4 regions of the Halobacillus sp. AWH4_228 genome follow, and region 2 is predicted to be linked to each of the others. Evidence: riboswitches for the same ligand, from Rfam matches in the RefSeq annotation. Region 2 holds a riboswitch; each other region holds the start of a gene.
What was found. A riboswitch is a leader RNA that binds a small molecule or an ion and turns the genes downstream of it on or off. The one in region 2 is predicted to bind S-adenosylmethionine.

Region 1 (7,927 bases), 2.3 Mb from region 2:
TGTTCACTCTTCAAAACAATCTTAAACAGGATCTCCAAGTGAATAACTGAGCTCTTCTTCAGCTCTTCTTCTATTTAATCATGATTTTTTTCTTCATTTACCATCCATACGGCACACCCATTTCCCCTATCATCCGGTCAATCATACTCATCATCACGATCAAAAAGAAAACCGCCATCGCCACATTCGTCATCACAACGCCGTAAAACACATCCAAGCCTTTAGCTTCCCCACCCGAATAAATCGAGAATAAAAGGGCCGTACTTGCCGTTACGTATAACGCAATACTGACAAAAAAGAAAAACGTCCCAACCGTATTCATCGATAGCAGCATAAACAGATTGGCGGCAAGAAGTCCGGTCACAGGAAGGATGACGAGCGACCCGTATTTTGCCAGAACGCTCATATAAGTGATCTCCACCCGCATCCATTTGCCTACACCAAGGTTGACCGCGATAAACACCGCTAAAAAGAGCAGTTGATATAAAAAGGGCTGCAGAACGAGCACACCAAAGAATACATCCGGTACGGACTCCCCGAAGGCCCACAGGCCGCGCGCCGCGTTTCTCGCCGCTAAGTACGAAAAGAACGGCATGAGAAAAGCGAGCAGCAGCAGAGCAATCAGACCATTCGTCCGCTGCAAACCATCCACCCGCTGACTGGCCCGAAACGGTTCCTGCAGCGCTTGAAGGGCAAAACGGTAAAACTGACGGCCTGTTTGTTTAGCCGTTTCTGTATAATCCTTCTGCGGAGGCAATGTGGCCGCTTCGACCGTCGATGCCGATGCATGCTCCGCAAGAACAGAGGCCCCGCATTTTCCGCAGAATTTACTGTCTTCATTCAATGGATTTCCGCATGTCGCACAATGCATAACATCCCATCCCCTTCATTAGAAATTATCCATCCGAACGATTGGTTTCATTGATCGCTACCTCTTCAATTTTCCAGCTGTCGCCCTCTTTCACGACGGTGTAATCCTTCGTCCGCTCGTAATGCGTTTTCTCTCCTTTTGAGTCGGTAAAGATGAACGCTTCATCTGTCGTCACCACATAGCCATCTACTCCATAGGCCGTGGATTTCACAATGTTATTCTCCGTGAACGCATAGGTGAAGCCTTTGCCGGAGATCCCGTCCAAATAGTCCTTAAACTCAGCGGACGCCTGACTGCCATCCTCGAGGAAAGGAGCAATCATCGAGAAGTCCTCCGCATTCAACGCTTCTTCATAGACCTCCCGGAAATCGAGCACGTGATCCTCGGCTGCTTCGGAGTCATCCGATTCCGGTACGTATTCAAAGACCGATTCCTCCGGTTCCTCCAGTTCTTCCTCTTCAAAATAAAAGCTCAATTCACCCCAGTAATCGCCATCCTCCGTACGGACCTGTCCGGACTTGATCACCTCTTTCTTATCGTTTGTCCACTCCGCATGAAGGACCAGCTTGTTTCCGTCCGGCACAGGACCGATGACTCCAAGCTCATCCAGCGACTTCTTCGTACTCTTTCCGTTGACAAAAAGAATCGCTTCCGGCTGGTTGGTATCGACATCATACGTAGTCCCTGCAAAATATAGTTCCATATAATAATCCGATTCCTCCGCCAGCACCTGGTATTCCCACGTTTCTTTGAAACTTCCATATACGTTCGATGCCTCCCCCTTCACCTTATACAGACCAGGGTAGGCTTTGACCGTGACTTCGTCCTCGCCAGCATTCTCCACGGTGATTTTTTCTTTGCCGACTGTAAAGGAAGCCTCGTCCATGTTCGTTAAGAATCTGATCTCAGTCGGAACCGCTTCAATTTCATACGTCTTGTACATCCCAGGGATTACGGCTGTCTTTTTGACAGACAAAATCGGGCTGCCGTATTCATCGCGGATGATGGTATCGAACCGCTGTTGTCCGCTGACGGCATCCAGCATCTGCTCACGGATGGTCTCCCAGTCGTTTTCCTTCAAATACTGCAGGTATTCCTTCTCATTCAGCCATGCTTTTTCATCCAGGGACAACTCGCTTACAAAAGCCGCCGCATCATTATCTGTGACCGCACGATCCATCGCCCGAATCTTCGTCGTCGGGTCAAGCATCGATGACAAAATCAAATGAGCAGTCAGCAGCACAACAAAAACCGCCCCTATCGAGATCAGCGTGATTTTCTTTTTCCGCGGCATCGGTGGTCTTGGCGCTTTTGCTTCCGACCGGGTCAGCGGAGCATCCTTGGGTGCACCACATTCGGTACAGAAAGTTTCTTCCCCGCCCATCTCATGATCGCAGTGTTTACATACTTCCATCCAGCGACCTCCCTCGCCCTTGAAGGTGTTTCCCCGCCTGCTATGTACCTTCCTCCCTTCACCTGATTTAGTTCCATATAATGGGGAGTAATTAACTATACTCAAACGGCCGGGGGTGTATGACTGTCCCTTTTTCCATAAAAAAGAAGAGGACATCCCTCCATGGGACGCCCTCTTTTCCTATTCCTCTATTTACTTTGTAAACTTCACGCAGACCGGCTCGGGCACGAATACATCAGATTGAACAAGCGTCAGCCTGCCGGTTGATTTGTCCCGCTCGAACAACGTCATCGTGTTGGACTTCTGATTCGTCGCAATCAGGAACTCCTCGGAAGGATCCATCACGAAATCACGCGGCCAGTTCCCTTCTGTTGAGGTCCACTCTACAAAAGTAAGTTTCCCTGTATCCTGATCGACTTCGTAAACGGCGATGGAATTATGCCCGCGGTTGCCGGCATAAACAAACTGTCCATCTGAAGAAATATGAATGGCACTGCCATCATTGGTTTCATCAAAGTCCTTAGGGATTGCGGCAATGGCCTGCTGCTCGGTGAAGCTGCCGTCCTTTTCATCATAATGAAGGACAAGCACTTCTGAGCTGAGCTCCGTCATCACGTAGGCATACTTTTTGTTCGGGTGGAAAGTAATGTGACGCGGACCGGAACCCGGTTTCGTGTTGAACACCTGCACCTGGCTCAACTCGCCATTGTCTACGGCGTAAGTGATGACACGGTCGCTGCCAAGGTCAATCGCAATGACGTATGTCTCATCAGGGGTGAAACCTGCATAGTGCATGTGGGGTTTTTCCTGACGCTCATGAGGACCGGTCCCTTCATGCTCCACGATAGAAACTGCAGGATTCAACGATCCATCTTCATTCGTCAGGTAGGAGACCACTTCTTTTGTATGATAGTTAGCCGTGACAACATTGTTGTTCAAATGATCCACACTCACGTGGCACGGTGGAGATCCTGCAGCTGTCTGAGCGTTCAATTTTGTGAGTTCTCCCGTTTCTGCATTGATAGAAAAGGACGTGACACCGCCGTTTTCCCCGTCTTTGGAAACTGCATAAAGATTCTTTTGATCGTCACTCACGGTGACGTACGTAGGGTTCTGCAATTCTGCAGCCAGCTGAACATTTTTCAGTTCCTTAGCGTCTGTATCCAGGGTGAACTGATAGACGCCTTTACTTTCCTGTTTGGTGTACGTACCGATGTAACCAACATATTCCGGCATAGTAAAACTCCTTTATTGAATAGTATCAGTAATTACCATACCCATTATCTCATAAAGACAAAAGAGGCTGAATCATTATCCATTTATGAATATCGAAAGTTATTAAAATCTCTGCTCATAGATCTAAAAGCAGCTCTACCTGTAAGGTATCATCTAATCAGTGAAACGTTAGGTATCCGCAGGAACCATCGGAGAATGGCTGATGGATGAATTGATAGGTGCCTTCATTTTTCTCGTGAAATCCCCTTAGAATTGAAAGAATCGGCAAACCCAGCTGTCAAAGACATTCGCACGTTTACCACCAGTCACAGAATACAATTAATTTTCTCACTTTTCTATAAAATGCATTGACACCTTTCCTTCATACTGCTAACATGGCACTTAACCAAATAAAGGAAGAACATCTTATCCAGAGAGGTGGAGGGACTGGCCCTGTGAAACCCGGCAACCGCTATATTGATAGCAAGGTGCCAAATCCTACTGAGTGAATGCTCAGGAAGATAAGAGATGCCCACAATCTCTAACCTCTCTATCTTTGATAGAGAGGTTTTATATGTTTCCAATTGAATACCTATTTCTTATCCAGAGAGGCAGAGGGACTGGCCCGTTGACGCCCGGCAACCATCAAGCAACAGCTTGAAAAGGTGCTAATTCCTGCAGGAGATGATCCTGGAAGATAAGAAGAGCCGAGAGCCCTCTTCTTATTTTTGTGAAGAGGGCTCTTACTATTATAAAAACAGGAGTTGTTCCATAAATGACGACAGTACTTCTAGACGGCATCCGCACCCCCTTCGGTAAGTGGAAAGGGGCCTTGAAAAAGAAATCCGCAGCAGAACTTGGGTCTCATGCGCTGAGCGCTCTATTAGAGAGAAATCCGGACGCGAAACAAGCCGATGGTGTCCTGCTCGCCCAGGTGATTCAGGCCGGGGGCGGCCAAAATCCTGCGAGACAGGCCGCTTATCAAGCGGGGGTGGATATCGCTACACCCGCCATCACACTGAACAATGTTTGTTTGGGAGGTATCGCTACAATTACCGACGCCTCCCGCAGGCTCCGATTGAATGAAGGAGAGCTGTACATCGTCGGTGGATTCGACTCGATGACGAACGCTCCTCACACCGCTCCTGTCCGGGCTTCTAACGGACTTGGTCACAGCCTGCTGAAGGACACCTTACTGAACGACGGGTTGTGGTGCGCCTTGAGTGATGTGTCGATGGGAGCTCTCACCGATGAGAAGAACCGCTCCTTCGACATCAGCCGGGAGGAACAGGATGAATACGCCGCCCTTTCCCAGCAGCGGGCAGCGGACGCTCAGAAAAATGGTTGGCTGGAGCCGGAAATCGCTCCTTTTACTGAACGACTCGCAGAAGATGAAGGCATCCGTAAAGGGACGACAGCCGAAAAATTATCAAATCTCTCTCCCGCCTTTTCACGCGAAGGCACGATCACCGCAGGCAATGCCTCTCAAATGACGGATGGCGCGAGCGTTGGGATCGTTACCACGAAGGAAAAGGCGGAAGCCCTCGGCCAACAGCCGCTGGCGGAAATCATCGACTGGTCAGAGATTGCCGGACCGGATCCGAGTTTACAAACGAAGCCATCACAGGCCATTCAGAAGCTGTTAGACAAACACCAGTTGACCACGGACGATATCGATTTGTTTGAAATCAATGAAGCCTTTGCCAGTGTCGTGATTGCCAGCTGCCGGGAGCTCGGAATTGATTATGACCGCGTCAATGTGAACGGCGGCGCGATCGCTCTCGGCCACCCGTTAGGCGGGACAGGATTCCGGCTCGTTCTGACGCTTGCCCATGAACTGAAACGACGCGGCGGAGGGAAAGGCATCGCTTCCCTTTGCGGCGGTGGCGGCCAGGGGATGGCCCTGTTGATCGACGTTCCCCATTCATAATTCGAAAGGAGACAATTCCCATGAATACACCCATTACCGCTCAGCGTTCCCCTTACCTGTGGGAACCATCAAACGAACGCATCGAACAGTCGCACATCAAAGCTTTTGCTGACTATACCAATCAGGCGCTCTTCCCTTATGATCGGTTCCACCGCTGGTCCGTTTCCCACCTTTCCGATTTTTGGTCAGCCGTATGGGATTACGCAGGGATCATTGGAGAAAAGGGAGACCGTGTGTTTGTTCCCGGTCCTTCGATGCCGGATAGTGCATGGTTTCCGGACGCCCGCTTGAATTTCGCTGAAAACCTGCTGCGCGGGTCGCTTGACCGGATCGCGGCCTATGAAGCGAATGAGGCAGGCCTCACCCGAAGCATCACGCTGCAGGAACTGAAACAATCCGTTGCCAAAGCCCAGGAAGGGTTCAAACAATTGGGTGTTCAGGAAGGTGACTGTGTCGCCGGCATCACGACGAACGATATCCAGGGACTCGTCGCTCTGCTTGCCACGACATCACTAGGCGCCACCTGGACATCCTGCTCCCCGGACTTCGGAACAAAAGGAATTGTCGACCGCATTGGTCAGGTAAAACCGAAAGTATTAATCGCGGCACTCTCCTATCAATATAAGCAGAAGCCCTTCGATATCGAAGATAAAATTAAACAGACAACCGAGCATCTGGAAGGACTATCCGCGGTCGTCACGTTCGGAGGAGAAACGTCGATCGAAGGCATTTCCACTCTATCCTGGGACGAGCTTTGCCGCAATGAAGCCGAAGAGCCAGTGTTTCAACCCGTTCCCTTTAACCATCCCCTGTATATTTTATATACATCCGGAACGACGGGGCTTCCGAAAGCGATCGTCCATTCTGTCGGAGGCACCCTCCTGCAGCATGTAAAAGAACACCAGCTCCACTGTGATGTCCAGCAGGATGATGTGTTGTTCTGGTACACCAACACCGCCTGGATGATGTATCCGTGGCTCGTTTCCGGACTCGCCAGTGAAGCCGCCATCCTGTTGTATGACGGCTCTCCCGTAAGAAAGGAATCCCTCACCCATTTGTGGGACATTGCGGATGAAGCCGGCATTACCCATTTCGGCACAAGCCCGAAGTATTTAGACACATTGATGAAAGCAGGCGTCGATTTGAAAAGCAGTCATTCGCTTCACTCCTTGAAAAGTGTGCAGTCGTGCGGGGCTCCCCTGGCACCCGAGCAGTACACCTGGATCTATCAAACCATCAAAGAGGATTTGTTCCTCGCTTCCATTTCCGGGGGCACCGAAATCATCGGCTGTTTCGTAATGGGCTCTCCGGTCCACCCTCTGAAGCAGGGCGAAATCGCCTGCAAAGCGTTGGGGATGGCGGTGGACGTCTTGGATGAGCGCGGCGCATCGGTCTACGAAGAAAAAGGCGACCTTGTGTGTACGAAACCATTCCCAAGTATGCCGCTCACCTTCTTCGGTGAAGGCGGCGACGAACGCTACAGGAAGAGCTACTTCTCCAAGCGCCCGGGGATTTGGACACACGGGGACTTAGCTGAACAAACCATCGATCAGTCCTTCATCATTTATGGACGGGCGGATACGACCTTGAATCCCGGCGGCGTCCGGATCGGAACAGCAGAAATCTACGGGGTCGTGGATCATATCAAGGACATTCAAGACAGCGTCGTATTCGGATCCCCGAAGGATCATGATGAAGAAATCGTTCTCTGTATCGTGACCGAGCAGCTGACGGAAGACTTGGCGAAAGACATCCGCGGGCAGATCCGGAAGAAGGCTTCTCCACGCCACGTTCCGAGGCGGATTTATCAAGTGGAGGAAATCCCCCACACTATCAATGGAAAAAGAGTCGAAGGAGCAGCGAAAACAGCCGCTTTGGGAGAAGAAGTGAAGAATGAAGCTTCTCTGCGCAACCCATCCAGTCTGCAGGCGTTCCGCCAGCTCTCAGAAAGGACGTTCATGTAATGACCACCGCCATCCAAGGGGCGATCACCGGCATCGGTGAATTGAAGCCCGTCCGTTATTCAGAAGGAAAAACCACCTTAAGCTTGATCGCAGAATCCGTCCGCCTCGCCGTCCAGGATGCCGGCCTTTCCAAGGATGACATCGACGGCCTCCTCGTCGGACCTCAAGTCGGGGAGACGCCGCAGCATGTGCCGGCGACGGTTTCCGAATACTTAGGCATCGATCCCACGATGTCCAACACCGTCGATCTCGGCGGAGCGACAGGGCCGGGGATGATCTGGAGAGCAGCCGCAGCCATCCAGGCAGGCATGTGTAAAACCGTCGTCTGTGTTTTGGCAAACAAAAATGAAAAAGGGGAAACACTACGCTCTCCCAACCGCAATCCGATCCGCGAATTTGATGTACCTTTTGGGGCTTCCGGAGCGAATACCTCCTATGCCCTGCTAAAACGTCAGCACATGGAAGAATACGGATCCACTCAGGAAGACTTTGCAAGAATCGCTTGGTGGCACAGAAAAAATGCCCAGCTGAAC
Region 2 (7,927 bases):
TGTCACGTAGCAGATAACGGGAAGAAAGCACTTCTCCTTGTTCGGTGATCTTCACTCCTTCACCCAGGGTTTCAGCAGGTTGTGACAGCAGGCTGCGGTTCAATGGTCCGCCCCCGCGGCCTAATGAGCCTCCGCGGCCATGGAAGAACTTGAGACCGATACCATAATCCTCGGCCATTTCACGGATTTCCTGCTGAGCCTTGTACAAACGCCAGTTGGCCGTGAGTGTTCCACCATCTTTACTGCCGTCGGAATATCCAAGCATAATTTCCTGTGAACTGCCGCGCTTTTTCAAGTGACGGCTGTATATGTCCATATCAAACACAGTTTTAAGAATCTCAGGTCCGGCAACGAGATCGTCCACGGTTTCCAGCAGCGGGGCAACATTGATGTTGCTTTCCACTGTGCCATCGGCGTGAAGTCTGTAAATACCCGCCTCTTTAGCAAGGACAAGAACTTCCAGAAGATCACTTGCAGCTTCTGTATGACTGATCAAGTAAACTTCAATGGAGCGTTTACCGAACTCCAGGTGAGCTTTACGGATCATTTGGAAAACGGTCAGCATCTGCTGGGTGGACTCTGAATAATCCTCGTTCAGCAGGGAAATCGGACGCGGGTCTTTCAATACATCCTGAAGGACGGCCAGCTTCCGCTCTTCAGAGAGAGCTGAATAGTCCTCTTCAATTCCAACCTTACGGAGCAGTTCGGTAACCGCAGCTTCATGCTCCCCGCTGTGATTACGGATGTCCAGAGTAGCGAGATGGAAGCCGAACATTTCCACCTGTCGGATCAACTTTCTCAATTTTTTGAGTTCGCCTCGGTTCGGCTGGTGGGTCTGGGCGCTTTCCTGTATAAGGAGAAGGTCTTCATGCAGTTCGTCTGCATCTTTATAACCAATCTCAGACCGGCCTACTTGACGCAGGCGTTCAAGGATGATGGCAAACTTCCTGCGGTAGATTTCCCGGTCATCCCGCCATCTCTTTTCTTCAGAAAGAAGAGGTTCCTGCTCCTCGATCGATCGTTTCAGAGCGTCGGTCACGGTCACTTGTGTCGAAGAGTGACTGAATCGTTTCATCAGCTCCACAAGGACCTGGTCATATTTTTTCAAAGCAAGACGGCGCTGCTTCTCAAGCGTTTCCCAAGTGATTTCCGGAGTCACGTTCGGGTTTCCGTCACGGTCTCCACCAATCCAGGATCCGAATTTAAGGAAATTCGGTACGTCCCAGTCTTCTCCTGGGAAATGATCTTCCAGACGATTTTCAAGCTCCTGATGAATATCAGGAAGAACATCAAACAACGTCTGGTCGAAGTAGTACAATCCATTCCGTACTTCATCCATGACGGTCGGTTTGCGCTCACGGAGTTCATCCGTCTGCCATAGAACTGTCACTTCGTTCTGGAGGCTGTCCTGAAGATTTTGGCGTTCTCCTTTTGTGAGCTGCGGGTGATCCAGCTTTTGAAGGATTGCAGCAATCCGTTTCTGGATTTCGAGCACAGTTCTCTTGGTTGCTTCCGTCGGGTGTGCGGTAATGATCAATTCAAGGGAAAGGTCGTGGAGCACATCTTGAATCAACTCTTTGGAAAAGTTGTTGTTTTTCAAATTAACCACGGCACTTTCCAATGAAAAAGGCTGTGCCCCATGATCTTCACGGAGCTGATATTCTCTTCTTCTGCGGATTCTGTGGTTCTGCTCAGCGATATTCACAAGATGGAAATAGATGGAGAATGCGCGGATGACCTGCGAGCGCATAGGAGGCTCGAGGCTCTGGATTTCTTGTTTCAGCTGTTTATAAGTATGCTGTTCAGGGTTTTGGCGTAAGTCTTTGGTCAGCTGGCGGATGGTTTCTACTTTATTTAATAACTCTTCACCGCCGTGATGGACAAGAATGTTTCCAAGCATTTGTCCAAGGGAACGGATATCTCTCCTCAGGGGAGTCGTGTGGTCGTTTGTACTGTTAAGCGTTGTCACAATTTCACCTTCCTGTCAGATCTGTAAAATGGATAGTATTGTGCTTCATAATATTATCAGAATTATTTGTATAGTCAAATGTTCAGCAGTACCCTGTGCTTTTATATGGAAGCAGCAAGGGGGAAGGAATGCTTCCGTAAAGTGTGCTGGCCATAGACATGTAAGCGCTGCCTTCTACTCTGAGTAAAGAACCTTCTTTTCTATTTTAATTTTTTTTGAAGCAGAAAACAAAGATATCAATGATATGGAAACATCCGCTGATTTTTCCATTCATTTTTGGTGAGGAACATTTCCAGTGTGTGCCAAGGCTGGGTCTCCGTCATTTCCTTATTTTTATCTTGTTCTTTGAATGAGAACCCCGCTTTTTCATATACCCGGAGAGCCGGAGTGTTGAAGGCGAAAACGCCTAAGGTGACGCTCTCCAGATGAAGTCGGTCGAAGGCGTAGGTTGTGATTTCACGCAGCATCCGTGCAGCAACCTTTTTTCCTCTGTGTTCGGGATTCGTTATCACACGACCGATTCTTCCTGTCTTAAGAGGTTCGATCCGGCCGATGGAAATGTGTCCGGCCGGGCTGTCTTCCAACAGAGCTGTGAACGATTGACGGTCCTCCTTATTCAAGTATTTCTCCCACTGGCTCAAGGAGAGGGGGTGCTCAAAACCGGAGCCGCTCCATTGTTTCAGCTCGTCCTTTGACCTGATCCATTGACTGATCGTTTCAAAATCTTCCATCCTTGCCTGCCTTAATTTCATAATATAACTCCTTTATAACCAATGGTCTGTTCAGATACTATTACTGATCAGAGGTTTCTGTGCTTTCCAGATGATATCCTGATCTGCTTTAAAGTGGTAACAATTCAGCTGTTTATATTCCATCATATCAGGTGGTAAACTATACAAGGTTAAGTAATTGTTGAGGAGGGAATCAGATGGCTGATCAAGAGGGAAGAAATGAAGAAGTCATCGATGAAGCCTTAGGAGAAAAAGAAATCAAACGCCTGGAGTTCCATGGCGGGGTATTTGCTGCAACGATTCCTTTGGTTTTCTTTATCATTTGGGCCATTGTCTTAAGTGTGGCAGGCCTTGTTACAGAGCAGGGGCTTGTCTTAGGAATTGTGATTGGAATCGGCCTCGGTCTGTTCTTTACTAAATCGAAATGGTCAGATTATGCGCAGAGTCTGATTACAGGGATGGCTCAGCCGGTAGGGATCGTTTCGATCATTGCCTGGTTCTGGGCCGGCATGTTTGCAAATATGCTGTCTGCCGGAGGACTGGTGGATGGTCTGATCTGGTTCGGCTTCCAAACAGGGCTGGAAGGTGGAGCTTTCGTCGGTATTACGTTTCTGCTCGCCGGCTTATTTTCCACAGCCGTAGGAACTGGATACGGTACGGTAGCCACGTTCGGTGTGCTTATGTATCCAGCTGGTGTCATATTAGGAGCGGATCCGGTGCTGCTTGTTGCAGCGATTTTAAGTGGAGCTGTATTCGGGGATAACCTGGCGCCTGTTTCTGACACAACGATCGTCTCTGCAACGACACAGGAAGCGGATGTCCCTGGAGTTGTCCGTTCCCGTTTTAAATACTCCATGGCGGCTGCTGTTCCGGCAATGATTCTTTTCATTGTTTTCGGCGGCGGTGGGGAACAAGGAAGCCAGCAGGTGATCAATGACCTGCAGAGCCAGGTGTCACCCAACGGTCTGTTGATGCTGGTGCCATTTGTACTCGTTCTTATCCTGGCGCTGAGAGGCCAGCATCTTCTGACGTCCTTATCATGGGGGATTCTTGCATCCGTGGCTTTCATATATTTGAGTGGCATATCCTTAAAGGAAGTGCTGTATATTCATTTTAATGAAGCAGGGGACCCTGTGATTGAAGGGGCCCTAATTGATGGAATCAGCGGATATTTCAATATGGCTGTTTTGATCCTGTTCATTCTTGCGGCGGCTTACATGCTTGAAGTAGGAGGGACGATGGAAGTGATTAAGAACTTCTTCCTCCGCATCATCAATGGTGTAGTCCGCAGAGCTGAACTCGCCATCTTTGGTATTGTAGCTTTCTTGAATGCCTTCATCACAATCAACACAGCGGCGGAAATTGCAGCGGCTCCGTTTGTGAGGAAAATCGGGAAGGAATTGAATATTCATCCATACCGGCGGGCCAACTTCCTGGATACAGTGACCTCTTCCCTGGGGTATATTTTCCCTTGGAGTGGTGGTGTCCTGCTTTCCTGGGCCACGGTTCAGGGAGCGGCAGACAAGTATGACTTCCTCCCCGTCGTTTCGCCTGGTGAAGTATTCCCGTATGTGTTCCAAGGATGGCTCCTTCTGCTTGTTATGCTGATCGCAGCATGGACAGGATGGGGGCTCCGTTACACCGGGAAGAACGGCGAAGAAGTGAAGCCTGAAAAGTAAACAGGATCGTCAAAGATAGAAAAAGCGCAGAGATTCGTCTCTGCGCTTTTCAACTGTAGACAAGAGACTTGACTTGCCATCCAGTGGATCTGTAGGTGGTGTGCCTGGTCACGTTCCACTTATCGGCGGATACTTACCGCGGGCACGGCCTCGGTTCACTTGTATAGGAAGACCACCCAGCCAAGTTCCTCCGCAGAAAGGGAGTGGTCTCAGTTCCTGAAGGCCCGATAAAAAGCGGGGAATTTCAAGCCAGAGATTTACCTCTGCGTGTTTTTCTACGGGTTTATAAAGCTTCCACAGTTTCTTTCATTTGATCAAGGTGGCGGAGTTCGTGCCAGCCGATGAATTCAATCCACTGCACCAAGTCCATGTCTCCGAAAGCGGGGTGGGGAAACACACGGTTCTTCAATGTTTCTTCATCTTTGTTATGAATGAGGAATAACGTAGCTTCCCTTGTTTTTTTCAATCCATCCTCGGCTTCTGCAATCGTTTGGAACGTACCTTCAGGCCGGACGGACTCAGGGGCTTCCACCTTGTAGTCCCTTTCCGTCGTCCGGTGGATCGGTTTTTCGGAAGTCTGCTGGATATCTCCCTGCTTTACTGCCTGCTTGATCTGGTAGACGACAAGTTGTTCCATCAGGTACAGGTGCTCCAGAATTTCAAGGACCGACCATTTTCCTTCCCCGGGCTTCTGTGCTGCCATTTCGTCAGAGACGGAATGGGCATACTCCAACAGCTGTTTTCTTTTCTCATCAAGACCATACATAAACAGGTCCTCCTCGTCCTTAGGTTGTTTGAATAGATCAAATAGAATCATCATTCCCCTGCCAGGTGGTGATGAAACCTTTCCTCCATTGTAAACGTAAAACGATAGACAAAGGTTTCATAAATGGTCTAACCCACCCCGGGGTGTGGTATAGAACTATAACCTACATAAAAGGAGGAATCTGTCATGGCAGACTATTCGATTGAGGAGTTTATCAGGGCGACGAAACAGGATGATTCAGAAAATGATTATTTTGAGCTGGAAACCCCGCGTATTCTCGAGGTGAACCTGATGGATCAGGTCTGGGCGAAATCCGGGGCCATGATTTCCTATAATGGGAATATCAAGTTTGAGAGAGAAGGGATTCTGGAGCACGGTGTAGGAAAAATGTTCAAGAAGGCGTTGACGGGAGAAGGCAGTTCGCTGATGAAAGCGACAGGGCGCGGACGTTTGTATCTCGCTGATCAGGGGAAAAAGATTACGATTTTTGACTTGGATAATGAAACGATAACAGTAAACGGCAACGACCTTCTGGCTTTTGAACCGAGCATCGACTGGGATATCAAGCTGATGAAAAAAGTGGCCGGGATGGTTTCCGGCGGTCTGTTTAACGTGACCTTGAATGGCAGCGGACGTGTGGCTGTCACCTCCCATTACGAACCACTGACATTGCTCGTACGCCCGGGAGAACCGGTTATTACGGATCCTCATGCGACCGTAGCCTGGTCCGGGCATTTGGAGCCGAATTTCAAGACGGATGTAAGCTTTAAAACGTTTATCGGACGGGGAAGCGGGGAATCTATTCAAATGCAGTTCGAAGGAGATGGATTTGTCATCGTCCAGCCGTATGAGGAGATTTATACAACCGGCAGTCAGTAAGACTTTTCTTTTGCGTGGACTGGCATAGTCATGCTAAAGTGTGAATACAATGATGATACAAAAAGAATCATCATTTATCCTTTACTTCGTTACTGAAACGTAGTATATTGATAATCAACATTAAATAAATAACGGAAACTTCTTATCCAGAGAGGCGGAGGGACTGGCCCTTTGATGCCCGGCAACCATCGAATCAATCCACGGATTGACGAGAACGGTGCCAATTCCTGTAGGATGAACACCATCCTAAAAGATGAGAGGATCGTACGGATTGATACGAACCCCTTTTCTTATGTGGATAAGAAAAGGGGTTTTTTGCATATCAGCATACCCGTCATGGCTCTCGATAGAAGTTGCGTTAAAGGAAAGGGAAGATGTAGATATGGCAACAGCAATTTTCGGCGCAGGATGTTTTTGGGGAGTAGAAGCATTTTTTGAGAAATTCGAAGGGGTAACGGCAACAACCGTCGGTTACATCGGGGGACATCTCGAAAACCCTTCCTATGAAGAAGTGAAACAGGGAAATACCGGTCATGCGGAAGCTGTCCGTATCGAATATAATCCTGCTGTCATTACGTATGCCAAACTGGTCAATATCTTTTTTGAAGCTCACGACCCGACACAGGTAAATCGTCAGGGCATTGATGTAGGACATCAATACCGTTCAGTGATCTTCTATACAGATGCAAGCCAGAAGTACATTGCAGAAGAGAAAATCAAAGAATGGAGTGCCAAAGGCATCTTCAAGCGTTCAATCGCTACACAGGTGGAAGAGGCTTCCTCTTTCTTTGAAGCAGAAGAGCATCACCAGAAGTACATTCAAAAACATGGCTCCGCAGCCTGTTCCATCGGCTGATGAAAAGCCCCTCACTGAGGGGTTCAGCTTGTAGAGAAACCCCTGTTTCTTTACAAGCTTTTTTCTTTCTTCCCGAAAGGAGCGGTGCCCTTTCCGCGGACGAGCGAACGAGCTTCCTCGCAACACCCACGCTCGGCGGTCTCGGACCACTCGTTCTTCCGCAGGAGTGGAAAGGGCACCGCTCCTTGGGAGTTCTCTAACATCGAACAAGACTCTCCTTCACCCCGCTCATCCTTGCTGGATGGAGGAGAGGCTTGTTCATATTCCGGCAGCCAGCCGTTATCAGCGTCTGTTCTTTTCCTTTTTTTCCACGCAAGTGCGCAACAGCGCAGCCCGTGCCGTTCTTTTGAATCTGAGAACCTGCGTAGGGCGTGCCCGCGGCATTCATATACCGATAAGCGGAAAGTGGCCCTTCCCACGACTAATGGACAACTCTAACTGGTTAACACAGGATTTTTCTATAGCCAGAGCCCCTCAGTGAGGGGGCTTTTTTTATGGGGGAAAGTTCACTAGAATGGAGGAGATGAAGAGAGGAGGGAGAGGCTGTGTTGAATGATATCATCCTTATGGTCATGTGCGCCTTTATGGTTCTTGGAGCTCTTGATTACTACATATTGAATCACCGCCTTGCCTTAGGATGGCGTTTTTATGAAGCCTTTATGATGATGGGTCCTCTGGCCTTGTCCATGGTGGGGATCATCTCTCTGGCCCCGGTGCTGTCCAGATGGCTCGCGCCGGTCGTCACTCCATTGTTCCAGGCTGCAGGAGCTGATCCTTCGATGTTTGCTTCTATGCTGCTTGCCATTGATATGGGGGCTTATCCTCTGGCGGAATCGCTCGCGGCAGACAAAGGAGCGGCTGTTTTTTCGTGGGCTCTGCTTGGGACGATGATGGGCCCTACGCTTGTGTTTACCATTCCAGTTGCCTTGACCGTTGTAGCAAAAAAAGATCATCCTTTTTTCGCAAAGGGAATTCTTGCAGGAATGGTGACGATTCCAATCGGTTGTTTCATCGGCGGGTGGACAGCCGGCTATGAACCGGGGTGGA
Region 3 (7,927 bases), 530 kb from region 2:
TAACTCTTCCGTTCCTTCATACTTCTCATTTAAAATGATATAGGCTTTGACGATTTCTCCGCGTACATCATCCGGTTTTCCGATGACTCCGGACTCTTTTACAGCAGGATGCTCCATCAGCTTGCTTTCAATTTCAAAAGGTCCGATCCTCTCTCCAGAAGAGTTGATCATATCATCACTCCGGCCCTGGAAGAAAATATAGCCGTCTTCATCCATATACGCAAGGTCACCAGCGAGATACCAGTCTCCTCCGAACGGGAAATACGTCTGATACTTTTCGGGATTTTTCCAAACTTCCTTCATCATGGACGGCCAGGATGCCTGTATGGCAAGATGGCCTGTTTTATTGGAGGGAAGCTCATTTCCATCATCATCCAGCACCGCTGCCTTTATTCCCGGTATCGGCCGGCCCATGGATCCAGGTTTGATGGTTCTCGTCGGCAGATTGGCTACAAGCTGGGCGCCTGTTTCCGTCATCCACCAAGTATCGTGGATTCTCAGGCTCCACGTTTCGTAAGCCCAGTGAATAACTTCCGGGTTCAACGGCTCTCCGACACTCAGGACATGTCGTAGTTTAGATAAGTCATAGTCTTTATGCAGACGTTCCGGCTGGGATTTCAGCATACGGAAAGCGGTCGGTGCGCTGTACCAGACGGTTACACCCGCGCGTTCCAGCACCTCATACCACGCTTCAGCAGAAAAGCGCCCTCCGTGAATGACTGTGGTCACCCCGTTCAACAGAGGAGCAAACACGCCGTATACCGTACCTGTCACCCAGCCAGGGTGGGCGGTACACCAATATATATCCGATTCATGGAGGTCCAGTACCCAGCGTCCTGTCTGGTACTGCTGGATCATATTACGGTGGGCATGGATGATGCCTTTCGGCTTCCCGGTAGAGCCGCTTGTGTAATGAATGTTTAAACCGTCTTCCAGATCGACCCATACCGTTTCGAGCTCCGGATCTTCCTTTTCCGCTTCTTTTATAATGGAAATGTAGTCCCCGCCCTGCCTGTCGGTAACAAAAATACTTTTCAGGCTTGGGATGTCCTCCCGAAGGACACGATCCAGAAAAGAGTGGTCGGTTATTAAATATTCCCCTTCACAGTCGTTGATCCTATCCTTTACGGCTTCTTCCATAAAGGCTTCAAACAATGGCCCGACGACAGCTCCCAGCTTGATGGCGGCCAGCATGGCAATATGACAGGAAGGATGCTTTGGGAGGAAAACAAAAACAAAATCCCCCTTCTTCACCCCATGCCTCTGAAGCACACGCGCCCATCGGTTCACTTCACGCTGAAGCTCGGCATACGTATAGGTGATTTCTTCTTCATCCGACAAATAATGCAGCGCGGTTTTGTTCCCTCTGCCTTCCGCCACGTGCCGGTCGACACACTCATAGGCCATATTCACCTTTCCGGTCTCGTGCCAGGTAAAGTTGGAATGAATATCCTTCCAATGAAATGGAGCGCCTTCCCTCCATTCGCGTCCGACTTGGTAGTCTCCCTTCTCCGGAGGGATTGTCGCGTTTGTCATAGATGTACCTCCTTATCGTTTCGTAAAGTCCAGTTCCTTGAGGATCTGCTCTTTCAATTCACCTAGAACGGCATCGCCACGCTTTCTCGGCTTCGGCCTCTGGATGAACAGTTCCGACTCGATCTGTCCCGGCTGCCCTCTCATGATGACAATGCGGTCACACAGATATAGAGCTTCATCAATATCGTGAGTCACAAGGAGTGTTGTCGTATGGTGTTTCTCCCATATAGAAAGCAGAAGGTCCTGCAGCTGCATTTTCGTAAAAGCATCCAGGGCACTGAAGGGTTCATCAAGGAGAAGGATGTCAGGCTGGCTGAGCAGCGACCTTGCGATAGCAGCCCGCTGTGCCATACCACCGGATAAGTCCTTTGGATAATGATGTTCAAACCCCTTTAATCCTACAGTTTCTATCAGTTCCAAGGCGGGCTCCTTTTTGGACGGCCTGGAAAAACCGAACGTGACGTTGTCAAGGACATCCAGCCACGGCATCAGACGCGGTTCTTGAAACATCATCCCAAAGGCACTCTCACGGTTTTCAGACTTTGTCTGGATGCTCCCTTCGTACTCCTGATCCAGACCGGAAAGAACACGAAGAAGCGTACTCTTCCCACATCCACTCGTGCCGAGCACTCCGACAACTTCTCCTCTTTTTACCTGTAAATCTATATTTTCAAATCCTGTCGTTCCGGATTGGAACGTTCGTGACACTTGATTGACTGCCAGCACATGGATCGTTCCTTTCTGTCAGGCATTTTCTAAATTATCCTGCCACTTCAATGCTCTCGTCTGTATTCTCTTCAATATTTCATCCGTAACCTTGCCGAAAACAGCAAAGAGCAGGATGCTTCCTATAACAAGGGCAGGGGCAGACGTATTCTGACCGTACACCATCAAATAACCAAGTCCCTGGCTGGCACCCAGCAGCTCAGCGGCCACTACGAACATCCAGCCGAGGCTGAGACCGCTCCTGAGACCAACGATGAAAGATGGAAGCGCGGCAGGAAGAATGATTTTTTTAATCTGCTGCAGACTCGTAAAGTGATAGATACGCCCGACTTCGATCAGTTTACGATCGACTCCCTGAATGCCTGACGTTAAATTTAAATACACAGGGAAAAATACCCCTACAGCAACAAGCGTAATTTTCGACGCTTCACCGATGCCGATCCAAAGGACGAACAAAGGCACCCAGGCAAGCGATGGGATCGCTCTAAGGGCCTGGAGCATCGGATCAAGCAGCTGACGGGCGATCCGGCTGTACCCTGTAGCCGCCCCCAGTACAACAGCCGCGGCCAGACCAGCAAGAAATCCTGCAAAAACACGGTAGAGGGTGATGCTGATGTGCCCCCACAATTCCCCTTCCTGTGCCATGCCGGTCATTTCTTCAACGACAGCTGTTGGAGAAGGAAGCAGGTAAGGAGCCACCCATCCCGCCCGGGAAGCTGTTTCCCACAGAATAAGGATGAGCACCGGGAGGACCAGCCCTAACAACGCCCCTCCCCACTTCCTTTTAGGAGCCGGTTTGATTTTCGTTCGCTGCACAGCTGGTGATGAAACAGCAGCTTCTGTACGACTGGACATCGTTGGACCTCCTTATTCAATCACTTCTTCTGCAAATTCCGGCCGGACAAGATCTTCCGTCAACTGATCAATATCCACATCCGGTTTGATCACTTCTTCTTCCTGAAGGACCGTGCCGGCTCCTTGAATCGTTTCTTTTAAAGCAGCTCCCGGAACAGGATCCGACAGGTCGTTGCGATCCAGGCTTTTCTTCGCTACCTCAAGATCGAGATTGGCTTCCTCGGCCAGAATTTCAGCGGCTTCATCCGGGTGTTCTATCGTCCACTCCCGCGCTTTTTCGTAGGCTTTAATCACATCTTTGACGACGTCAGGATGGTCATCCGCAAACGCAGAGCGGACGTTCAACGTTCCGTACGTATTGAATTCAGGCGTACGGTAAAACAACTCTGCCCCTGCTTCCAGTTCATTACGTGCCATGTGGGGATCAAGCCCTGCCCATGCATCGACATTGCCGGAGTTCAAGGCAGAAGCCCCTTCGGGATGCTGCAGATTGACAAGCTCAATATCATCCACACTCAGTCCGTGGTCCTTTAAAGCACGAACAAGAAAAATATAAGGGTCGGTTCCAAGCGTGGCGGCGACTTTCTTCCCTTTTAAATCCTCTACAGTAGATATGCCAGAATCCGGATTCGTGACTAAAGCCGTCCATTCCGGCTTGGAATAGAGATAGACGGATTCTACAGGAGCATTATTCGCTTTAGCCATCAACGCGGCTGCTCCGGCTGTAGAACCAAAATCAACGCTGCTTGAATTCAAAAACTCAAGCGCCTTGTTGCTTCCCTGGCTGAGCACCCATTCCACTTCGATGCCCAGTTCTTCAAACGCTTCCTCGGCCCATCCCTTTTCTTTCAAGACCAGACTGGTTGGAGAGTAGTAGGCATAATCAAGGGTTACCTTATCCGGCTGATCCTCCTGACCTTCGGCATTACTTGAACAACCGGCAAGCCCGATGGCGGCCGCTGCACTGAGGACAGCTATGGCTTTTTTCCAATTCATCTTTTTACCCCTTCCCCTATTTAAATTTCGCATGCGTACGTATCTATGCTTCCGCGCAGCCGCTGTGCTTCTTTGTAGGTACAACGGTTATGGACAACTTCCAGACCTGCTTCACTGGCAATTTCCGCTGCTTTTGGAGAAATGACACCTTCCTGGAGCCAGAACACACCAGGCTGGATGTCCGCTGCTTCCCGGGCAATCTCAATGGCGGCCTCAGGGCTGCGGAACACCTGGACGACGTCGATGCTGAATGGGATCGATCTCAAATCCGGGTAAGCTTTCTCGCCAAGCACCTCCTCCTCCCGAGGGTTCACCGGGACGATCTGATACCCGAGCCGCTGCATTTTTCTTGCGAGTCGGTGACTCGGACGGGAAGGCTTTCCACTGAGACCGACGACAGCCAGGCGTTTCGGACGTGTTTCTCCTCCTTCTGTAATCTTCGCAGAGCTGAGCGCCCACTTGATGACACCTTCATCATTCTCTGTGATTGCCCGCTTTCCGGAATCATTGCCTGTTGCCTTGGCAATGGCCCGATCCAGGTCATTGATTAAATCCTTGCTGGATTCGAGTCCGATGGAAAGACGAATCAGCTCTTCCGTCACTCCGGTCGCCGCAAGCTCTTCAACAGAAAGCTGCTGGTGGGTCGTAGACGCCGGGTGGATGATCAGAGATTTCGCATCGCCGACATTGGCGACATGGGACCACAACGAGATGTTGTTGATCACCTGACTCCCAGCTTCTCTGCCTCCTTTGATTCCAAATACGACAATGGAACCGTAGCCGCCCTCTAAATATTGATTGGCCAGTTCATGGGCCGGATGGTTTTTCAAGCCGGGGTAGGAAACCCACTCCACATCGGGGTGTTCCGCCAAGTATTCAGCCACTTCCCGGGCATTATCTGAATGACGTTCCACCCGCAAATGTAGCGTTTCAAGTCCCTGGAGCAGAAGGAAAGCGTTCTGCGGACTGAGGCAGGAGCCAAAGTCACGAAGCAGCTGAACCCTGAGTTTTGTAATGTAGGCGAGCGTGCCGAAATCGGCTGTATAAACGATCCCGTTGTAGCTCGGATCCGGCTCTGTGAAAACAGGGAACTTTCCATTGCCCCAGTCAAACTGCCCGCCGTCGACAACGACGCCGCCGATAGCTGTTCCATGGCCACCAATCCATTTCGTGGCCGAATGGACGACAATGTCAGCTCCGTGTTCAATCGGACGGCACGTGTAAGGTGTGGCAAACGTGTTATCGACGATCAATGGAACCTGATGTTCATGGGCAATGGCGGACACCTTCTCAAAATCAAGCACGTGAAGACTCGGGTTGCCGATGGTCTCAGCGAAGACGGCCTTCGTATTCTCATTGATGGCCTGTCTGAAATTGTCCGGATCGACCGGGTCAACAAAATGAACATTAATGCCATACCGCGGTAAAGTGTTGGCGAATAAATTATAAGTTCCGCCGTATAAATTGGATGCTGCCACGACTTCATCTCCTGCACCAGCTACATTCAAAATGGCCAGTGCAATGGCGGACATGCCTGAAGCCGTCGCTACCGAGGCTACTCCGCCTTCCAGAAGAGCCATGCGTTTTTCGAATACGTCCACCGTCGGATTTCCGAGCCGGGAGTAAATATTCCCCGGTTCATCGAGGGCAAAAAGGCTCTGGGCGTGATCGGTATCATGAAACACATAGGATGTGGTCTGGTAAATCGGAACGGCCCTTGAACCGGTCGTAGGATCTGGTGACTGTCCACCGTGCAGAGAAATGGTATCAATATCGTAGCCTTCAAAAGAGTTGGTCATTGTATGGCCTCCTAAAGTTTATTATTCTCATCATTTTAATCAGTTTTAAAAAGAAACTGGTCCTTACAGCGTCTTTATCCATGCAAAAAGCCCTCTTCCATATAAGAAGAGGGCTGAACGTGCTGATATCCTCCTCTTATCTACCAGATCCATGATCTGTAGGACTTGGCACCTTTTCAAACCGATGTTTGAAGGTTGCCGGGCTTCACAGGGCCTATTCCCTCAGCCGCTCTTAATAAGAGTACTAGTTATTTAATTTTGATTATGTTGTGAATTATAGCTGACCATCTGCATCAATGTCAATAACATTCTGAATTTTTATTTTATTGAAGCGTCAATGGTTCTTTTCAGCTGATGAATGATATCTTCATCGCTCTCAATTCCTATGGATAAGCGGATGACGTAATCGTTCACTCCGATTTTTTCACGTTCAGTTTCTGACAGAGCCCTGTGCGACGTACGGACAGGGTAGGACACAGTTGTCTGGACACCAGCGAGTGTCGGTGCAATTTTGATCCATCCAAGAGATTTGAAAAAGGCTTCCACATCCACGCTCTCATTGAGCTCGATGGTAACAATCGCTCCATGACCACGTTCAGATACGTATTCAGGATAAAACACCTTTTTAACCCCAATATGCTCCCGAAGTGCCTCTGCAACACTTTTTGCATTCGCAGACTGTTGTTTCATCCGGAGTGCAAGGGTTTTGGCTCCTCTCTGGGTCAACCAAGCTTCAAACGGACTTAAATTTGCTCCAAGAGTCACGATTTTCTGGGCTGCTTTGGAAATCAATGCTTCCGAACCGGCAAGGACGCCGCACGTGACATCACTATGACCGCCTATGTATTTCGTTGCACTGTGCACAACAAGGTCCACTCCATACTGATAGGGCTGGACAAGATAGGGGGTGGCGAATGTATTATCCACCATCGTCTTTATGCCGTGTTTTTGAGCGAGACTGCTCAGACCTTTCAAGTCTTCCACGCGTAGGAACGGGTTGGAAATCGATTCCGTATAAAGCAGATGGGTATGAGGCTGGATGGATTTCTCCACCTCGTCCAAATTGTTAAAGGATACCATGGTGACGTCGATTCCGAAGGATGGCAGTTCTTTAGTCAGGAGTTTGTGCGTACCTCCATACACATCTTCTGCGGCTACAATATGGCCTCCGGGTTCAACAGCCGCCAGAATGCCTGCAAGGATGGCTGACATTCCTGAGGAGGAAGCGACTCCAGATGGAGCACCTTCGAGCTCAGCAACCGTTCCCGCAAGTTCATCGGTATTCGGATTTTTTTCTCTTGTATATAAGTATGGACTTTCCCCTTCATAGTAACTTTCCAGATGGTCCAGGTCCTTGAAGGTAAAGGCGGATGTCTGATAAATCGGTGTCGTCTTGCTGTTATGCACCTGTGATTGATCCTGTTTATGGTGGACAATTTTTGTTTCAAAGCTTGGGTGTGTCATTCGTCGACTCCTTTCTGATCACTTAATCAAAAATTATATCGATGGAGAGGTGTTATTGTCAAAGTTTTTCGACATATTCAGACAAAGCCTTCAGCAACTGGCTTTGATAGGCAGGGGTATGAGGAACAAATGATTCCGCCTTCATAGTTTCTGATTCCCCGGTGCAAATCGAAACACCTGCAGCCACTTCCCTCTCTCCCGTCATTAAGAAGGATAACTGATCCAGAGGGATGGCAAGAACGTCAGCCACTTCAACTCCCACCGGCATATCCCCGCCAGGCCAATGATAGAAAAACAACCGGCAGATTTCCCGGTCCACCTTGTCTTTCCCAATCAATTCCTCCTTCACATATCCTGCCGGTGTTAAAGCAGAACGTTCCAGTGACAGCCCCAATTCTTCCTGAATTTCGCGCAGTCCCCCTTTCATCAATCCCTCTCCTGCTTCGATGTGTCCGGCGGCCGTTATATCATATAAGCCGGGATAATCTTCTTTATCAAAGGCCCTTTTCTGCATCAGCACATGCCACTTTGTATCGATTTTATTTACAAAC
Region 4 (7,927 bases), 2.0 Mb from region 2:
TGTCCTCGTCTTTGCTTTGAGCAGCGATGACGTTCACATAAGGGGAGTTTGTCCCTTCAAGGATGATCGCATCATCTTTTGGTACAAGGTCCGCTTCAATCGCGTAGTTCGTGTTAATCGCTACAAGGACTTCTTCCTCTTTGTTGTACACTTCAGGAAGGCCGGCTGCGTCCACGCCGGTATCAAACTGAAGGTTTTTAGGGTTCTCGACAATATCATTGACCGTGGCATCCACTTTTTCTACACTCTCATCCAGTTTGATCAACCCTTCTTTTTCAAGAAGTGTCAATACACGACCGTGGGTGGATACAGAACGGCTCATGACGAACTCGGTACCTTCTTCTACGTCTTCAAGGTTGTCATACTTTTGGGAGTACACACCGATCGGCTCAATGTGAATCCCGCCGAGATTGGCAAAATCGTAATCATCATTATCCTGCTCTTGAAGTTCCATATAAGGAATCGTCTGGAAATAGTTTGCATCAATACGTCCTTCGGCCAAATCCTGGTTTGGAAGGATGTAATCCTGGTATTCCTCGATATTTAACGTGATCCCTTCTTCTTCAAGAAGCGGCTTTGCTTCTTCAAGAACTTCAGCGTGAGGAACACTTGTTGCTCCTACTGTAATTTCCGTATTTCCTTCACCGCTGGAGGAATCTTCCTCAGAAGAACCGCAGGCGGCAAGAACAAGAACGAATAACAGCGCAACCGCTGTTGTCCAGATTTTTTTCATGAATAATCTCTCCCTTTTGTTTTTTATCTTTTGTCCAATTTACGGGAAGCATAATCACCGATGAATTGGAAAATAAACACAATAATAATGATAAGCACCGTGCAAATGAAGACCACATCAAAATTACTACGCTGGAAACCGTAGAAATAAGCAAAGTCTCCAAGACCACCGGCACCAATCGCACCCGCCACGGCGGTATAACCAATCAGTGCAATGGCGGTCACCGTAATTCCTGAAATAAGGGCAGGCATGGATTCAGGCAGCAGGACTTTGAAGATGATCGTTGATGATTTAGCCCCCATCGCCTTCGCTGCCTCTACGACACCTTTTTCCACTTCCTTCAATGCAATCTCAACAAGTCTCGCGTAAAACGGAGCTCCTCCGATAATTAACGCCGGAAGGGCTGCGTTCGGACCGCGGATCGTTCCAATCAAGAAGTCTGTAAACGGGAACAGAAGCAGGATCAATATAATAAAAGGAATGGCACGGAAAATGTTTACGACAGAAGCTGTCACTGCATTGACCACTTTGTTCTGCCAGAGCCCTCCCGGACCAGATAAATAAAGCAGCAGGCCGAGCAGAATCCCGAGGATAAATGTGCCGGCTACGGAAATCAGAGTCATATACAACGTTTCATTTGTTGCTGTAATCATGTCTTCCATGCGTACGTTTGGCAGTAATCCATTAAGCATCCGGGTTCACCTCCACTTCCACAGAAGTCGAGCGTATATATTCGATTGCCCGGGCTGCTTCCTCATCGTCTCCTTCAAACTGAACAAACATCGTTCCGTAAGCTCCTTTTTGCGTCTGCGTGATCTTCCCGTGAAGAATATTCACATCCAGGACGAACTTCCTGGAGACCTCACTGATCAGCGCTTGGTTGGTACTCTCTCCTACAAAATGCAGCCGGACAATTTTTCCGGACTGGTACTTATCTTTGATCAATTTCAGAGAGTGCTCTTTTTCCTGATCACCCATCACCTGATCGACGAATTTCTTCGTCACTGGCTGATCTGGATGAAGAAATACGTCCAGAACATCTCCCTTTTCAACGATTTTCCCCTGCTCCATGACTGCCACCTGATGACAGATCTTACGAATGACATGCATTTCGTGAGTAATCAAAACTATGGTCAGTCCGAGTTTTTCATTGATGTCTACAAGAAGATCCAATATGGAGTCTGTCGTTTCCGGATCCAGAGCGGATGTCGCTTCATCACAAAGGAGGACTTTCGGGTTGTTGGCCAGCGCCCTGGCAATTCCTACACGCTGTTTCTGTCCACCACTCAACTGGGATGGGTAGGAGTTTCCTCTGCCGGATAAACCGACCAGATCGATCAGTTCGTTCACTCTTTTGCTCCGTTCTTCCTTTGGTACACCGGCAATTTCCAACGGAAAAGCGATGTTATCATAAACCGTTCTGGACCAAAGCAGGTTGAAGTGCTGAAAAATCATTCCGATATCCTGGCGGGCGATACGCAGTTTATTCTTACTGAGGCCCGTTAAATCCTGATCACCGACGTGGATGCTGCCCTCTGTTGGATCCTCCAGTCGGTTCAACAGCCGGATAAAAGTACTTTTACCCGCTCCACTATAACCAATGACACCGTAGATTTCCCCTTTATTTATTGTAAGGCTTAAGCCATCAACAGCTTTCACTTCCCGATCCTTCGTTTGAAAAACTTTAGAAAGATCCTTAATTGTAATCATGATGTGTTCCCTCCCATTCAAAAAACGCCATTCTGTTCGAGAACAGAATGGCGTTTCAATAACAATGTATCTTCTGTTCTCTCATCTGTCAGAGCTGTTATGCTCTGCAGGATTTGGCACCTTGACAGGTCGGTTACACCTGCTGGTTGCCGGGCATCGTAGGGCCAGTCCCTCCGCCACTCTGGATAAGAGATTTTAGCTTATTAAATTATTACTGCTTTAATTCATTTCATAACTACAAAGTGGATTTTAGCACTCTGCCACCAGCGTGTCAACATAAATGAGCTACTTTTCAGAAAAGAAGAACATCTGGATATGCAAAAAAGTCTCTCCTAAAATAGAAGAGACTTTAGTGGATCTCATCTATCAAAGCTTTACGCTCCGCAGGATTTAGCACCGTGCTTTTGCCGGTTGCCGGGTTTCAAAGGGCCAGTCCCTCCACCACTCTGGATAAGTTATGATGTCGCTGTGAAATTATATGTTATGTTAGCATGGAGTCTATACGGACGTCAAAGATAATAATCAGGTATATTTTTACAGTAAGGAGATGAAATCATGAAGGAACGTGCTCCTCAATTTGAGCTTTCTTATATAAATCAGCCCTCCACCTATCGTCTGAGCGACCATTTCGGAAAGGTGATCGTCCTGACTTTCTGGGCATCCTGGTGTCCTGACTGTGGGAGAGACTTACCTAAAAAAGAGCAGCTCTTTGAAACGATGGACAAAGAAAAAGTGGAGCTGGTTACGATTAACGTTCCCGGTCGTGAACGCAGCCCTGATGCCGGAAAGGAATATGCTGAAAAATTTCTTAACCAGCCTACCTTGATTGATGATGGGCGAAGCTTATACGATACGTTCGGCTGCAAGGGCGTCCCTTCCACTATTATCATAGATCAGGAAGGCAGGGTCCACGAATCGTTCGGTGATAAAGCTTCCTTTCTCGATATCGTCCAGTCCCTGGGGGAAATTGTTTAATCATCAAAACAGCGGAAGGCCTCCCACCCGCTTATCACTGGTCATACGGCCGATGAATAAAACCCGCCCTGTTTATGCAGGACGGGTTTTTTACCGTTTTTATCTTGTCATTTCCCGGGGAATAAAGGCGGGTTATAGATAGGGAATGATCTTTTCATACATGTGTGGGACGGATTGAAAAGCATAGACCTTTTCAAGAACTTCTCCTTTATGGGTAATCAAGAGGCATGGAACACTTTCCACTCGATATTGTTCCATCAATGCAGGATGCAGAGAGGCGTTCATTTCCGAGAATAGTGTTTTTTTATACATCTCTTCCAACGTTATCAGCATCTTGCGGGCAAGGTGGCACGTCCCGCAAAAAGGGCTGTGAATAAATGTCATCGTTTTTTCATCCGAGGACAGCACCCAGGCTGCCTCATTTTGTATTAAATTCTGCAAAGCTTCCTCCTAAATTAAATACATCGACTTCACGCTGAAATGACGGCTTAACAGGGCACGGGCGAGTTCCGGCTCGGGAGTAGCCGCCACTTCTCTAAAGGCTTTATCAATATAAATATGCTCTGCGTGCGGAAGTTCCTCTGTCAGCATCTTCCGTAGTTTAAAACCGGAATCATCTTCATCCACAAGGATATAGACCGATCGTTCATCCAGGTTATGTTCAAAGATCATTTCTTCCATTCGCTCAATACCGAGCGTCCCATGGGTACAGATGATTTCGATTTTCTCATCCAGTACTTTGTTCAATTTCTTCTTATCTGTAATCCCTTCAACAATCAAAATCCGTTCTCCATCCATCTTCATCACCTACTATATAGAAACAGACCATGCCATATGGCATGGTCTGAACATGATTAAGATCAAGCACGATCATGTCAGACAAGGAATCATCAGTCCTGCCTGTACAACGGGCTTACTTGTTTTGATTAATCTTCATCAATCATCGCTTCATATTCTTCAGAAGACATCAGCTGCTCAACTTCTGAAGAATCGCTTGGTTCAACAACAACCATCCAGGCTTTATCATAAGGAGACTCATTCACAAACTCAGGGCTGTCTTCCAAATCTTCATTCACTTCTACAACTTTACCGCTGATCGGTGCATATAATTCGGAAACGGTTTTTACAGATTCCACACTTCCGAAAGGCTCGTCTGTTTTTAGTTCTTCTCCCACTTCAGGAAGCTCAACAAAAACGATGTCGCCAAGTTCAGATTGAGCAAAATCCGTGATTCCGACTCTGACTTTTTCTCCTTCTTCTTTCACCCATTCGTGTTCCTGAGAATAACGTAGATCTTTTGGTAAGCTCATATTCGATTACCTCCACAGTTCTTGTTTTTGTTTAATGACAGTTATAAACATAAAAGCCTTCTGCTTTTATTTCCAATGTTCTGCTCATCGGCCCCAGACGTTTTCAAATTCATCGGCTTTGAAACCAACAGTGACATTTGTTCCATCAGTGACGATGGGCCGTTTGATGAGCATCCCGTCTGAAGCGAGCAGGCGCAGCATTTCTTCTTCATCTGCATCTTTCAGCTTTTCCTTCAGGTTTAACTCCCGATACTTCTTCCCACTGGTGTTGAAAAATTTCTTAACCGGTCGTTCACTCCTGGCCGTGAGGTCCTTCAACTCTTCCTGTGAAGGGGGATGTTCAACAATATGTACAGATTCGTAAGGAACCCCTTCATCATCCAGCCATTTTTTCGCTTTTTTACAAGTACCGCAGTTTGGGTACCAGTAGAAGGTAACAGGCATATGCTCCTCCTCCTTCCAACTTGTTACGTCTTATTTTATCACAATGGAGACAATCTTTTCATTGAAAATTACTTTTCCCTCCAATTCCTTTTTCATTCTTTTACATCCTTCCTTCTCTTTATTCAAATGCCTCCAAAAACACTTTTTCCCGGGAAAATTGAATGTCCCTGTGAGGAGAGGATCCCTTCCTCTCTACATGCCAAAAGCCCGCACTTTCAAGTGCGGGCTGGTCACTGATTTATACGTAATATCTTTCGGACTCAATTAATCCCTGGGCAATTTCCCGCTTCTTCGGAATGACGTTCGTCGGTGTATGACGTGTCAGTTTACGAAGAGCACCAAGCATCATACGCAGGGAGTCGCCGGTTTCAGACGCAATCAACGTTTCTTTCGCATGGGCCTCGATTCTGTTAAAGGCTTCCTGTACATACACCTGCGTGTAGAGGAGCTTCTGCTTATTCTTTTCTTCACCAGAACGATGGATGGCTTTCTCCGTACGAAGCAGGGCTGATTCCATGTTATAGATTTCACCGACCATATCAGCGATATTGACGAGCACTTCCTGTTCTTTATCGAGCTTTTCTCCGTACTTCTGAGCGGCAAGGCCGGCGGCAAGAAGTCCGATTTTCTTGGCATTTTTAACTAAATACTTCTCCTGCTCCAATGGCTCCAAACCAGGTTCTTCCGGCATCATCATCATGATTTCCTCCTGGAGTGTCTGAGCTTTTTGGAGGAGAGGAAGTTCCCCTTTCATCGCTTTCTTAAGCAGTGTACCCGGGACGATCATCCGGTTGATTTCATTCGTTCCTTCAAAAATACGGTTGATCCGGGAATCGCGGTACATCCTTTCAACTTCGTACTCCGCCATGAAACCATAACCCCCGTGGATTTGTACGGCTTCATCGGAAGCAAAGTCGAGCAGTTCGGTACCGAACACTTTATTCAAGGAGCATTCAATCGCATATTCAGCAATAACCTTCGCAACAGCTGCCCCGTCTTTCAGCTCTTCATCAGTAAGTTTGCCCATGCTCTGTTCAAACAGCCCGACGGTCCGGTAAACGGAACTTTCATTGGCATACGTGTTTGCGGCAACCGAACCAATTTTCTCCTGGATCAATGGGAACTGTGCAATCGGAGTTTTAAACTGTTTTCTTTCTTTGGCGTATTTCACAGACAGTTCAATCGCCCGTTTCGCTCCGCCAACACCACCGATGGCCAGCTTGTAGCGACCAACATTCAGTATGTTAAAGGCAATAACATGGCCTTTTCCGATGTCCCCAAGGACGTTTTCCACCGGAACTTCTGCATCTTCAAGAATCAATGTACGGGTGGAAGAACTCTTAATTCCCATTTTCTTCTCTTCCGGACCGGTAGATACACCTGGATACTCTCTCTCTACAATAAATGCTGTGAATTTGTCTCCATCAATCTTGGCATACACAACAAATACATCAGCAAAGGCGGAGTTGGTAATCCACTGTTTTTCCCCGTTCAAAATGTAGTGGGTGCCCGATTCATTAAGCTTCGCTGTCGTTTTAGCTCCAAGTGCATCAGACCCTGATCCCGGCTCTGTCAGGGCATAAGCGGCAATCTTTTCACCTGTAGCGAGTACAGGGAGGTATTTATTTTTCTGATCATGATTCCCGAAGAACACAATAGGAAGAGACCCGATCCCCACGTGCGCACCATGAGTGACGGAAAACCCGCCGGCACGGGAGAACTTCTCCGTAATTAAGGATGAACTGATTTTATCCAGCTGGAGACCGCCATATTCTTCAGGTACATCGGCACCGAGCAGTCCAAGATCGCCCGCTTTCTTCAAAAGAGCGACAGAATGTTCAAACTCATGGTTTTCCAGATTCTCAATCTTTGGAACAACTTCACCAAGAACAAAGTCTTCAGCCGTCTTGGCAATCATCAAATGTTCATCTGTAAAGTCCTCCGGGGTAATGACCTGATCGGCCGTTACATCCTCGACAATAAATCCGCCACCTTTAATCATCTCTTTTAATTCACTCATTGGTTGAGCCTCCCCATTAGATTAATTCAAATACCCCGGCAGCACCCATACCGCCGCCGATACACATCGTTACGACACCAAATTGCTCGTTTCTTCTCTTCATTTCATGGATAAGACTCAGCGTCAATTTCGTCCCTGTACAGCCCAGCGGATGGCCAAGGGCAATCGCTCCTCCATTGACATTGACTTTCTCAGGATCAAGACCCAGCTCACGTATGACGCGCAGCGACTGAGAAGCAAACGCTTCATTCAGTTCAAATAGACCAATATCCTGAATGGACAACCCTGCTATTTTCAATGCTTTAGGCACCGCTTCAATGGGGCCGACCCCCATAATTTCTGGTTCTACACCTGCGACAGCAAAAGATCGGAATTTCACGAGTGGCTGGAGCCCCTCTGACTTCGCTTTCTCATGATCCATCACCAGAACGGATGCAGCGCCGTCGCTCATCTGTGAAGAGTTTCCTGCTGTCACGGAACCTCTGGTAGAAAATGCCGGCTTCAGCTTTGCAAGTATTTCCTGTCTTGTGCCGGGACGCACTCCTTCATCGACTGTAAACATCGTTTTCGTTTCCTTCACTTTGTGATCAGCACCAAGTTCTCGATTTGTCACTTCCACCGGTACGATTTCGTCCTCGAATTTCCCTTCCTGAATCGCACGTGCCGCACGTTCATGACTCTGAACAGCAAAAGCATCCTGGTCTTCTCGCGAGATCCCGAAGCGCCCGGCAACCT

Region 1: linked by a shared signal. The riboswitch ahead of ACXADP_RS04550 (acetyl-CoA C-acyltransferase) and the one ahead of msrA (peptide-methionine (S)-S-oxide reductase MsrA) in region 2 are both predicted to bind S-adenosylmethionine.
Region 3: linked by a shared signal. The riboswitch ahead of ACXADP_RS19595 (PLP-dependent aspartate aminotransferase family protein) and the one ahead of msrA (peptide-methionine (S)-S-oxide reductase MsrA) in region 2 are both predicted to bind S-adenosylmethionine.
Region 4: linked by a shared signal. The riboswitch ahead of ACXADP_RS06180 (methionine ABC transporter ATP-binding protein) and the one ahead of msrA (peptide-methionine (S)-S-oxide reductase MsrA) in region 2 are both predicted to bind S-adenosylmethionine.

Annotation. Positions count from the first base shown of each region.
Region 1 is NZ_JBSWTE010000001.1:917,523-925,449, reverse strand. It holds gene ACXADP_RS04565 (zinc-ribbon domain-containing protein) at 98-871, opposite strand; gene ACXADP_RS04560 (TcaA NTF2-like domain-containing protein) at 897-2,285, opposite strand; gene ACXADP_RS04555 (lactonase family protein) at 2,478-3,521, opposite strand; SAM riboswitch class I at 3,924-4,028, shown strand; SAM riboswitch class I at 4,097-4,204, shown strand; gene ACXADP_RS04550 (acetyl-CoA C-acyltransferase) at 4,276-5,430, shown strand; gene ACXADP_RS04545 (acetoacetate--CoA ligase) at 5,451-7,394, shown strand; gene ACXADP_RS04540 (thiolase family protein) at 7,394-7,927, shown strand, end outside.
Region 2 is NZ_JBSWTE010000001.1:3,261,373-3,269,299, reverse strand. It holds gene ppc (phosphoenolpyruvate carboxylase) at 1-1,969, opposite strand, end outside; gene ACXADP_RS17030 (GNAT family N-acetyltransferase) at 2,206-2,721, opposite strand; gene ACXADP_RS17025 (Na+/H+ antiporter NhaC family protein) at 2,898-4,379, shown strand; gene ACXADP_RS17020 (DinB family protein) at 4,663-5,145, opposite strand; gene ACXADP_RS17015 (AIM24 family protein) at 5,332-6,024, shown strand; SAM riboswitch class I at 6,164-6,284, shown strand; gene msrA (peptide-methionine (S)-S-oxide reductase MsrA) at 6,407-6,880, shown strand; gene eutH (ethanolamine utilization protein EutH) at 7,426-7,927, shown strand, end outside.
Region 3 is NZ_JBSWTE010000001.1:3,796,209-3,804,135, forward strand. It holds gene acsA (acetate--CoA ligase) at 1-1,536, opposite strand, end outside; gene ACXADP_RS19580 (ABC transporter ATP-binding protein) at 1,549-2,262, opposite strand; gene ACXADP_RS19585 (ABC transporter permease) at 2,281-3,117, opposite strand; gene ACXADP_RS19590 (aliphatic sulfonate ABC transporter substrate-binding protein) at 3,130-4,113, opposite strand; gene ACXADP_RS19595 (PLP-dependent aspartate aminotransferase family protein) at 4,134-5,912, opposite strand; SAM riboswitch class I at 6,046-6,154, opposite strand; gene ACXADP_RS19600 (trans-sulfuration enzyme family protein) at 6,231-7,376, opposite strand; gene ACXADP_RS19605 (NUDIX hydrolase) at 7,435-7,927, opposite strand, start outside.
Region 4 is NZ_JBSWTE010000001.1:1,253,425-1,261,351, reverse strand. It holds gene ACXADP_RS06190 (MetQ/NlpA family ABC transporter substrate-binding protein) at 1-733, opposite strand, end outside; gene ACXADP_RS06185 (methionine ABC transporter permease) at 757-1,425, opposite strand; gene ACXADP_RS06180 (methionine ABC transporter ATP-binding protein) at 1,418-2,443, opposite strand; SAM riboswitch class I at 2,522-2,635, opposite strand; SAM riboswitch class I at 2,800-2,900, opposite strand; gene ACXADP_RS06175 (TlpA family protein disulfide reductase) at 2,999-3,418, shown strand; gene ACXADP_RS06170 (thioredoxin family protein) at 3,551-3,859, opposite strand; gene ACXADP_RS06165 (toprim domain-containing protein) at 3,869-4,216, opposite strand; gene gcvH (glycine cleavage system protein GcvH) at 4,345-4,728, opposite strand; gene ACXADP_RS06155 (arsenate reductase family protein) at 4,813-5,172, opposite strand; gene ACXADP_RS06150 (acyl-CoA dehydrogenase family protein) at 5,411-7,192, opposite strand; gene ACXADP_RS06145 (acetyl-CoA C-acetyltransferase) at 7,209-7,927, opposite strand, start outside.